Regions from separate parts of the Hydrogenispora ethanolica genome, predicted to be linked through region 1. Evidence: riboswitches for the same ligand, from Rfam matches in the RefSeq annotation. Region 1 holds a riboswitch; each other region holds the start of a gene.
What was found. Region 1 has a riboswitch for cobalamin ahead of EDC14_RS26790 (TonB-dependent receptor plug domain-containing protein). Riboswitches for the same ligand answer to the same signal wherever they lie in the genome.
Positions count from the first base shown of each region.

Region 2: it holds a riboswitch for cobalamin, as region 1 does, so the genes downstream of both, EDC14_RS17680 (sirohydrochlorin cobaltochelatase) here and EDC14_RS26790 (TonB-dependent receptor plug domain-containing protein) in region 1, are expected to answer to the same signal.
Region 3: it holds a riboswitch for cobalamin, as region 1 does, so the genes downstream of both, EDC14_RS04465 (NAD(P)-dependent oxidoreductase) here and EDC14_RS26790 (TonB-dependent receptor plug domain-containing protein) in region 1, are expected to answer to the same signal.

Region 1 is NZ_SLUN01000013.1:10,393-13,654, reverse strand. Features, by position in the region: gene EDC14_RS26790 (TonB-dependent receptor plug domain-containing protein) at 18-1,859, opposite strand; cobalamin riboswitch at 2,045-2,307, opposite strand; gene EDC14_RS11595 (inverse autotransporter beta domain-containing protein) at 2,471-3,262, opposite strand, start outside.
Region 2 is NZ_SLUN01000024.1:53,608-56,869, reverse strand. Features, by position in the region: gene EDC14_RS17685 (nucleoside recognition domain-containing protein) at 1-761, shown strand, start outside; cobalamin riboswitch at 1,060-1,242, shown strand; gene EDC14_RS17680 (sirohydrochlorin cobaltochelatase) at 1,510-2,397, shown strand; gene cobI (precorrin-2 C(20)-methyltransferase) at 2,500-3,204, shown strand; gene EDC14_RS17670 (ABC transporter substrate-binding protein) at 3,254-3,262, shown strand, end outside.
Region 3 is NZ_SLUN01000004.1:19-3,280, forward strand. Features, by position in the region: gene EDC14_RS04460 (DUF3794 domain-containing protein) at 112-651, shown strand; cobalamin riboswitch at 888-1,059, shown strand; gene EDC14_RS04465 (NAD(P)-dependent oxidoreductase) at 1,211-2,806, shown strand; gene cbiD (cobalt-precorrin-5B (C(1))-methyltransferase CbiD) at 2,803-3,262, shown strand, end outside.

The sequences.
Region 1 (3,262 bases):
TGTTTTCCATCCTCAGCTCAAAAAGAATACTTCGCAGTCAGCAATCCGGCCCGGCCCGGCATGGGGTAACCGCTGTACACGGCGTACTCCTGGTCGGTCAGATTGGCAATGCCCAGGCTCATGGCGAATGAAGGGGTAAAGCGGTATCGGAAATTCAGATCGCCCACGTTGTAACCGGACAGCTCCGAACCGGACCACGTCCGGTTGCGAACGAACTTCCAGTTCAAATTCAGGTTAGCCTTGGGATCCCCTAGGGTCAAGCCCAAATCCACCTGGTTTTTGCCAAAAAAGTTGCCGGCTTGATAATTCCCGGTGCCATAGGCGTCATCTTCCCGGTCCAGCCAATGGTAATTGACCCAGCCGGTGAGCAGTTGCCAGGTCCCCTTCCAGCCGATCGTAACCCCATTGACCTTGGAACGGGCAACATTGTCGACCAACCAATTTCCCAAGGGGTTCGACAGATCCACGGGCGTCCATTGGATCCCGTCCCGGAGGCGGTTCCGAAAGAGATTGACCGTCCAGGTCGAGACGCCTTGCCGGTATTCGGCGCTGATGTCGAAGCGCCGGCCCCGCTCCGGCCGGAGATCGGGATTGCTGTACATGCCGACCTGATCCCAATACAGATCGTTGATGGTCGGGACCCGGTAGGCCTCCCCATAACCATATTTCAGCGTCAGCGCGTCGCCGACCTGTTGGACGAGGCTCACCCGGGGCGAGAGCTCGGAGCCGAATTGCGAGCTGTGGTCCTGGCGCAGTCCGCCGATGAGGCTCAGGCCCGGGATCGGCCTGTAAGTGTCCTGGGCGAAAAACGCCCAGTCGTCCTGGGTATGAGCGCCGGCCTTGTCGCTCTCGAACTTGGTTTGTTTCACGGTCAGGCCGCCCAGAATCTCATGCTCCCCAAGGGTGTAAGTCCCGGCGATGTCGCTGCCCAGGACTTTCGAACGGTAACGGCCGTGGTCCTCCAGTTGATAATAGGGCGCCCCGGCGTAGGCGGGCTGATCATAGTCCTCGTCCCAAAACTGATGATAAAGTTTATATTCCCAAGTGCCCGCGAGGAATTGGCTTTTGCCGTTCAAGTTGACTGTATAACTGTCGTCCGACTGTTCCCCCTGAAATACCGGATAGGCGACTGAGCCCGGGACCTCAATCTGCTTGCTAGTGGCCTGGAGGTATAACTTAAGGTAGTTGTCCTCTTCCTCAAAGAAATTGTATTGGCCCGTGAAATAGTTGGCAGCCAGATCCGAGCGGGCGCGCGAACCGTCGGTGATATTGCGGCCGATGGCAAAACCCCAGCGTTCCTGGATGGTGGTCACGTTGAAGCGGCCGGTATCGAAGGTGCCGCCCGCCAGCGACACCTGATTTTGCGGCTCTCCGGTCAGATCGGTGATGATATTGACCACGCCGCCTAGGGCATTTGCGCCGTATAACGCCGAGAGCGGCCCGTGGGTCACCTCGATCCGCTCGACGCTGGCGGCCGGGAACGCGCTCAGGTCAACCATACCCAGGGTCCCGGTATTGGCCGGAACCCCGTTGACCATCACCAGGGTCTGCTGGGAATCGGCGCCGTCCAGCCGGATGCTGGCCGTGCCGGTGCCGCTGTATTGGGCGATGGGCTGACCGTTGGCGGACAGCGCCTGGGCCACGCTCCCCTGCTCCGTACCGGATGCCTCGATATCCTGCCTGGTGATGACTTCGGTGGTCCCCGGCGCCTGTGCCTGCGGCTGCTGTACCCGGCTGGCGGTAACCACCACTTCTGCTTCCTCGTATGTATCGGTCTCCGTCGCCGCGCTGGCCACGGGATAACCGCAAAGCGCAATGGCGAGGGTCAATGGGATCCAACTCCAGAACGAACGTTTCAATGAAAGTCCCCCTTTGCTTTTTGGGTTGCCGGCTCCCTATGCCGGCCAGATGGCAGGAGAGGCGCCGCCGCTAGCCGGGCCGCCATGGCGCGAGGACAGTAAAAAAGGCCTTTAACCCGATGAATGGGGTCAAAGGCCGGAATAACCATGCCATGAGACATCATCCCCCTATCGACCGTAGGTCAGATTCCAATCTTTTCAAGGCAGGTCTCCTGACTTCAGGATCATGACGCGTTGACCCCTTCCCGGAATTACCCAGTGGGTCTATATGGGATGAAATAAATTTCTTCATTATTCCATCATGGCCAGCTTAGGAACATGATGCTTTAGAAATTCAATTCAACTGATATAGCTGTCAACGAATTCCCCTGTTACAGTGGCGGGACCGTACCGGAATCGCACCGGTTTCCCTATCAAGCCGTTAGGCACCTTGAAGATATACGATTTTTATGAAGAAGGTGCGAGAGTCTTTGAAATATTATAGAGTTTCATTGGCATTTACGCAACTTCAAATATTTGCGAAACCGGTTCGAATTGGTTTAAAAAAGCGGACAGGATGGTTTGCCTTCACGCGGAGAGCGTTTGCCGAATGCTCCGGGCGCGCCGGCGTTTCATTTTTCGATGTGGATCGTGTTGTCGCGTTGCACCGATTGCAGCAGTTTCGCGCCCATCGCCGCGTTTTCCTGTTGCTGTTGGTAAGTTTTCAACGAAGGCAGGCTGGACGGTCCGAAGGTGTAGTTGAACAGTACCGACTCCACCACCGGATTCACGGCATACCCGAGCTTGACGCTGAAATGCGGGGTGAGCCGCAAGCCGGTCCGGAATTGCAGCGTGGCTACATCGGCGGAACGTTCGTGAAAATAAACCTGTTTGCTGGCATACAGCGTCAGCCAAGGCATTTCCGGCAAGGGGCCGCCGATCTTCAGATCGTAGCCGGCCGCCACGTTCCCCTGGCCGGACGAATCGCCGGGCAGGCGCCGCAGGCCGCCATTCAGGACAAAATAACCGTTGAGCCGGGTCTCCAGTTGTCCGGCGAAAAATTCCAACCCGACTCCGGCCCGGGAGCGATCGGTATCGTAAGAATAATCGTAAAAGCCGTTGACCCCGAGGAGCCGGCTCTGGCCGTCCAACAGCTTGCGATAACCCGCCCCCACATTGAGCGTGGGCGTGGTGCCGGTGGAGTCGGCGCTGACCCGGCTCTGCCAGAAGAGCAGATCGGTGGGCTGGTTGGTCCAAAGCGGCTGGATGGTATTAAGCGAGTATAATGGTTTTAAGGTACCGTCCAGGGACAGCCGCAGCTCGGTCCGGGTCAGCCACTCCGGTCCGTTGCTTTTGGCTTCGCCGAAGGCCCACGGAAAAATGGTATTGAAGAACCGGGCCGCGCTGGGAGTCGCGGGAACGGT
Region 2 (3,262 bases), on a different contig from region 1:
CCAACAATTTCGTGCCGTGCAACGGACGGTTTCCGACACTGATCGCCATGGCGGCGGTGTTTATGGGGGCATTCGTGAGCGGTTACAACAGTTTCGCCGCGTCGGGGTTGGTAGCCGTGGTCGTTGTCCTGGGAGTTCTGATTACCTTATCGGTATCGTGGCTTTTGTCAAAAACCTTGTTGAAAGGGATTCCTTCCACATTTACCTTGGAGCTCCCGCCCTATCGGATACCGAAAGTAGGGTCGTTGCTAATCCGTTCCGTGCTAGACCGGACGCTGTTTGTCTTAATGAGGGCCGTTGTCGTAGCGGCGCCGGCCGGCGCGATAACTTGGATACTGGCCAATATTCATATCGGGGATCTCAGCATTATCGGGTACTTGGCAGGCTGGCTCCAAGGCTTTGGGCAGCTGCTTGGATTGGATGGTTTTATTATCCTGGCTTTCTTATTGGGCTTACCCGCCAATGAAATTGTTGTGCCCATTCTAATGATGTGTTACATGTCTCAGGGAGCCATGCTCGAGCTGGACAGTATTGATGCCCTGCGCCGGCTCCTGATCAATAACGGGTGGACCTGGTTGACCGCCTTGAATATGATCCTTTTTTCGCTGCTGCATTTTCCCTGCGCCACAACGTTGCTGACCATTCGCAAGGAGACTCAAAGCGTGAAATGGACATTACTGGCCGCGTTAATTCCCACCGGAGTGGCGGTTCTGGTCTGTTTCCTCATCGCGCAGATTGCGCGGGCGTTGGGGTTGGTTTAGGTTGAAACATCGTTAGCAGAATAAAAATGGTACGCGTCGGGTGGCGGCGGATATGAAAAACAGGAAGCCGCCACCTTTGCGGAATAAAAGCGGAGAATCCCAATGAAAGCTTGGGTTGGTTTATTATTTTCCAGGGCCCATTCGTTGCGAATTGGATTGACATTAGGCGAATTCATGATAGAATTTATGTTAAGTAATGGGCGAGTCCATAAAAAAGTGAAATTGCTGAAAATTTGTTGGTTCCCGCGCTTTAGCGCAGGTGTGTCTTTTAGAATCGATTGATAAGATAACCGCTAATTGAATATGGAATGAGATAGGTGCCCTTCGGGGCTTAATAGGGAAGAACGGTGCAACGCCGACGCGGTCCCGCCACTGTAATGGGGAGCAAGCCCAAGAGAATGCCACTGGAATGAGAATTCTGGGAAGGTTTGGGTAAGCGAAGATCCAGAGCCAGGATAACTGCCTATTGAACAATCTCCGTTATACCTACGAGCGACGGGAAGGGGATTCTATGCAATCGCGTATTACTCCATCCCGGCTATTTTAGCCGGGATTTTTATTGGATTGGTGCGCCTTTGGATATTGAGCCTCCCGAGCCGCGTAAGGAGTTCTTGATGGGAGGTGATGCCAGGGCCTACGGCTATATTCGGATGATATTCCAGAGTAATCAGAGAATGAAGGAGTGATACCAATGAAAAAAAGTTTTTGGTTGATCACGATCGCGCTTTTGACAACTTTTAATTTTGGAATGACTTTTGGGCCAAAAACTCACGCCGCGGAGGCAAAGCCAGTGAAAAAAGCCATCTTGGTCGTTAGTTTCGGCACCACTTACATGGATACCCACCAAGTGACCACCGCGGCGGTGAAGGAGAAAATCCGCGCCGCTTTCCCCGGTTATGAAGTCCGGGAAGCCTTTACCTCCCGGATCATCATTCAAAGACTGGCCGATCGCGGCTTAAAATTTGACACCGAAAAGCAAGCATTGGAGCGGTTGAAAGCGGACGGTTACAGCGAAGCAATCATCCAGCCGCTGCACATCGAGCCCGGTGAGGAATATGAAAAACTCATGAATTCGGTGTCAAGCTACGACAAAGCCTTCGCCAAACTGTCGGTGGGCCGTCCGCTGCTCTATTACACGGGACAGGAGGGCGAAAAACCCGACGATTATTTGATCGTCATCAAGGCTTTACAAGCGCAACTGCCGAAGCTTGGGGCCCATGAAGCCGTCGCCCTGATGGGACACGGCGGCGTAAACCCGGCCAACACCGCCTATGCCGCGCTGCAATTAAAACTGGAGGATGCGGGCCTCAAAAAGGTGTTCGTGTTCACGGTGGAAGGCTATCCGACGTTTGAAAATCTCACCGAGAAACTCAAGCAAAATGGGATTGAGAAAGTGACCCTGGTCCCCTTTATGCTGGTTGCCGGAGACCATGCCAACAACGATATGGCCGGCGACGAAGAGGATTCATTCAAATCGCAGCTGCTCAAAGCCGGATTCAAAGTGGATAGTTACCTCCACGGCTTGGGTGAAAATCCCGCGGTTCAGGACATTTATGTCCAACACGTGCGGGACGCCATCGACAACAAGTATAAGGAGCGGAGCAAGGACAAGCCGCCCATTCCGGTTATTCAATAGCAAAGTCTGAAGGGCAGGATCAACGCTATCCGCGGGCGGCCGGGGTTGGTTTTGCCCTATTTTCAAGAATGCAGGCGAAGTTCAAATCAGCGAGGTATATGGATGGCGGGAGTATTCTATGGGGTCGGCGTGGGTCCCGGTGATCCCGAACTGCTTACTGTCAAAGCGATTCGGGCGATTCAGCAAGCGGATGTCGTCATTGCGCCCAAAACCGAGAAAAAGGATGAAAGCACGGCACTGACCATTGCCCAACCTTTTTTGAAAGCGGGAGTCCCCATCGTGAGGTTGGTTTTCCCGATGGTGTTTGATGGCGAAACTTTATCGGAAGCCTGGGAAAACAATAAAAATACCATTCTGGAATTGCTGGCGGCGGGGAAAAAAGTCGTATTTTTAACATTGGGCGATCCGATGTTCTATAGTACCTATATCTATATCTTTCATCTCTTGGAGAACTGCGGTTACCCCGTGGAGACCATCCCCGGGGTGCCGGCTTTTTGCGCCATGGCCAGCAAACTGGGTTATCCGCTGGCCGAAGGGAATGATACCTTAAGCGTTGTCCCGGCGACGCTGACCCCGGAGCAACTCGACCGGGTGCTGGCAAGGTCGGACAATGTCGTACTGATGAAGGTGTATAAAAACTATCAAAAACTTATCGAGACGCTAAAACGGCACGGATTGGCCGAGAACGCGGTAATGGTCAGCCGGTGCGGTTTGGAGGACGAGCAAGTGGTGCGCGACGTAACTGAGATCGGCGACCAAACGATCAATTATTTATCCACGATCCTGACGCGCAGAAATAAAGCGTGAAGCCCTTTGTTGTTCATCCAGGGCCGGCGGGAGAAGGAGGCGGAGTTTTTTGAAAAAA
Region 3 (3,262 bases), on a different contig from region 1:
TATGGTTTCCCCTCTTGATTCTTTGCAATTCTTGGGGATTTAGGTCGTTTCCGTAAACTTAAATCACGGATTCAGGTATATTGTAAAGGACCATCAAAGGAGGATTACCAAATGAGCTGTTTTTGCTACTCTTCCCTGGGCGATCATCAGCAGGTGCGGGCAACGACCGAGCGGATCAAAGTCCTGAAAGTGGTCGGTGAGGCTGTCGGACAGCTGGTATTCCAAAATACGGTTTCGCTCAATGCGATTAAAATTATCAATATTGATGCTGATTTAAAAAATTTCGAGGATCATGTTTTCTTTGGCAAAGTCGTGAAACAGGGAACGGTTCACATCCAGATCCTGTATGTTGATCCCGATGGCGTCGTGCGTGACTTCCAGGAGGATTCCCCCTTCACGCTGACCGTGGAAATTCCGGGTATTAAGAAGACCCCGTTCACCGAGGTTCAAAATCATGTACTGGATATTGATACCGATTTTATCTTGAAACCATCCTGCAAATGCGACGATGAGGCCAGGGTAGATGTGAAAGTCATCGCTCATGTGCTCGTGAAAGTATCCGAATGGACTCAACTGGATGTCATCACCAAAGTGGATGTTTTCCCGAAAGTCAATTCTTTGAGCCAGGCCAGTTGTTGCAAAAAGTGGTAGAATCACCAGAACTCCTTCGCACTGGGTGGGCCCTTAACTCCGGGAGATGCGTCCCGGAGTTTCTATTTTGGGCGGAAATTGCGGCATATGATCCGGATTTTTGCCGTCTACGCGATTCAATCCCTTAAATTTTCCATCAGGGTCGGCTTTAGGGACCATGCTGCTTATTCGAAATTTGATTCAACTTCGATAAAATAAAGAGGAGATGGCAGAATAAAAGCGAATATCCTGATCAATTTATACATAGATTCTCTGGTGCCTTCGGGATAATAGGGAAGCGACAAGGGAACCCCTCAAGTCCACGGACCCGCCACTGTAGCCGCAGAGGAGATACATTGCCACCGCAAGGGAAGGCGTACTCTCCGTCGAAACGGCAGTCAGGAGACCTGCCAGAGAGATTTACACCGGCCTTCGCGGATTGGGGTCAAGTTTACGTCTGTTAAATTCACCCTGCCATTGGCAGGGTTTTTTTGGAGCAAGAATGCTTTTCCAAGTCGGCTGCGATCGGAATCAACAAGCGCTATGGGCGTATCTCCACAGTGGGGAGGCAGCTTCAGCCGTGGCACGGGTCCTGGGCGATCTGCCCGGCGCCGAAGCCGCCATCCTGCAGACCTGCCACCGTTGGGAGTGCTTCGGGTATGCGCCGGGTGCGGACTTGCCGCCAACATTGCGGGAACGGTTGCTGCAGGCCTGTAAGGGCGGGGAATCCCTGGCGGAGCAATTCCGGATCCGTTTTGGCCCGGCTGCCGTCGAGCACCTGATGCGGGTGACCGCCGGGCTGGAATCGCCCCTCATCGGCGAGCACGAGATCGCGGCGCAAGTGAAGGAATGCTTCCGCGAGGCCCGGCGGGAAGGCCGGGTTGGCCCCATGCTCGATCTGGTTTTCCGCAATGCCCTGGCGGCCGGCAAAAAAGTCCGGCAACAGACAGCGATCGCCAGCGGCAATCTCAGCTACCCCGGTTTGGTCTGGCAGATAATCCGCGCTCATGCGGAATCGCCGCCGGGACGGGCCCTGCTCATCGGCACCGGCAACCTGGCCCGGGGAATCGCGGAGATCCTTGCCGTCAACCGGATCCAGCCTCACTTCATTGCCGGCCGGAATCCGGAGCGGGCCGCCGAGTTGGCGCGGCATTTCGACGGCGGTTGGAGTCCGCCATCCGAATTGCCCCGTTGTCTGGAGGACTTCCAGGTGGTAATCGGAGTGTCGGGAGCGGGGCGCATTTTAATTTCAGGAGCGCAATTGGCCGGCTTGAGCGGTCCGAGACTGTTGATCGAGCTCTCGTCCCCGCCGGTCATCGCACCGCCGTCTCTGGAATATCCGGGGTTGGCCTATTACGGGCTGAACGATCTGAAACAGCTGGCCGCCCGGAATATGGAGCGCCGGCAGTCGGAGCTGCCCCGGGCCGAGCTGATCATCGCGGCGGCCGTGTCCGAGACCGTGCTCGCGCTTTACCAGCGCGAGCAGGAGTTGGATATCGCCGAACGCAGCCGGCAGATCATCGAAGCCGGACAACTTTCCCTGGAAACCTTATTGCGGCGGGTGGAAGACGAACGGTTGCAACAAGAGCTGGAGCGGGCCTGGGCGCAACAATTACGCAAACTGGTGTACCTTTCGATTGCCAACGCCAAGAATGAAGCCTTGCGGCCGGCGGTGCCCCTGCAGAATCATTTCTTTCCAGTGGTCGTCTCCCTCAAAGCCAAGCCGGTCCTGATCGTCGGCGGCGGCAAGGTGGCGACCCGCAAAATCCAGCGGTTGCTGGAGGCCAATGCCGTCATTACGGTGGTCGCTCCCAAGCTGGCCCCGGAATTGGGACCGCTCGCGGCGGCGCAAAGGATCCAATGGCGGGCGGAGTGCTTTAGGCCGGAGCATTTGGCCGGAGCCGCCCTGGTCATTGCAGCCACCGATGACCCGGATGTCAACCGCCGGATCGTGGGCGAAGCCCGGCGGCGCAACCTGTGGGTGAGTTCCGCGGCGGATGCGGCGGACTCGGACTTCATCTTCCCGGCGATCATCCGGCGCGGTGATTTATTGGTGGCCATTTCGACGTCGGGCAAGAACCCGGCCATCGCGCGAAAGCTCCGGCTGGAGCTGGAATCCTTGTTTGGCCCGGAATTGGAGGATCTCAATCTGGAACGGGACGCTCCAAAGCCATGAACGGGTTGCGCCAGGGCTTTACCACCGGGACCGCCGCCGCAGCAGCGGTCAAAGCGGCCTTGCTTTGCATGGCCGGGGAGGAAAACCACACGGTGGAGGTCAGCCTGCTTCAGGGAGGGAAGCTTGAGATTCCGGTCCAAAGTTGCGGCAGGGTCGATAGCGATCCCGGCGCCTATTACGGAGAGATCGTCAAGGATGCCGGCGACGATCCCGATGTCACCCATGGGCTGCTCATCCGGGCGGAGATCCGGCGGCTTCCCGGGACGGCGGTCGTTCTCAACGGCGGAGCCGGCGTGGGCCGGGTGACCAAACCCGGGCTGCCGGTTCCCCCCGGCGAGCCGGCCATCAATCCGGTACCCCGGCGGATGATCCTGCAGGCGGTGGACGAAACCCCGATCCGGCAGGGCCTGGAGATCACCATTATTGTCCCGCGCGGCGCCGAGGTCGCCCCGCGCA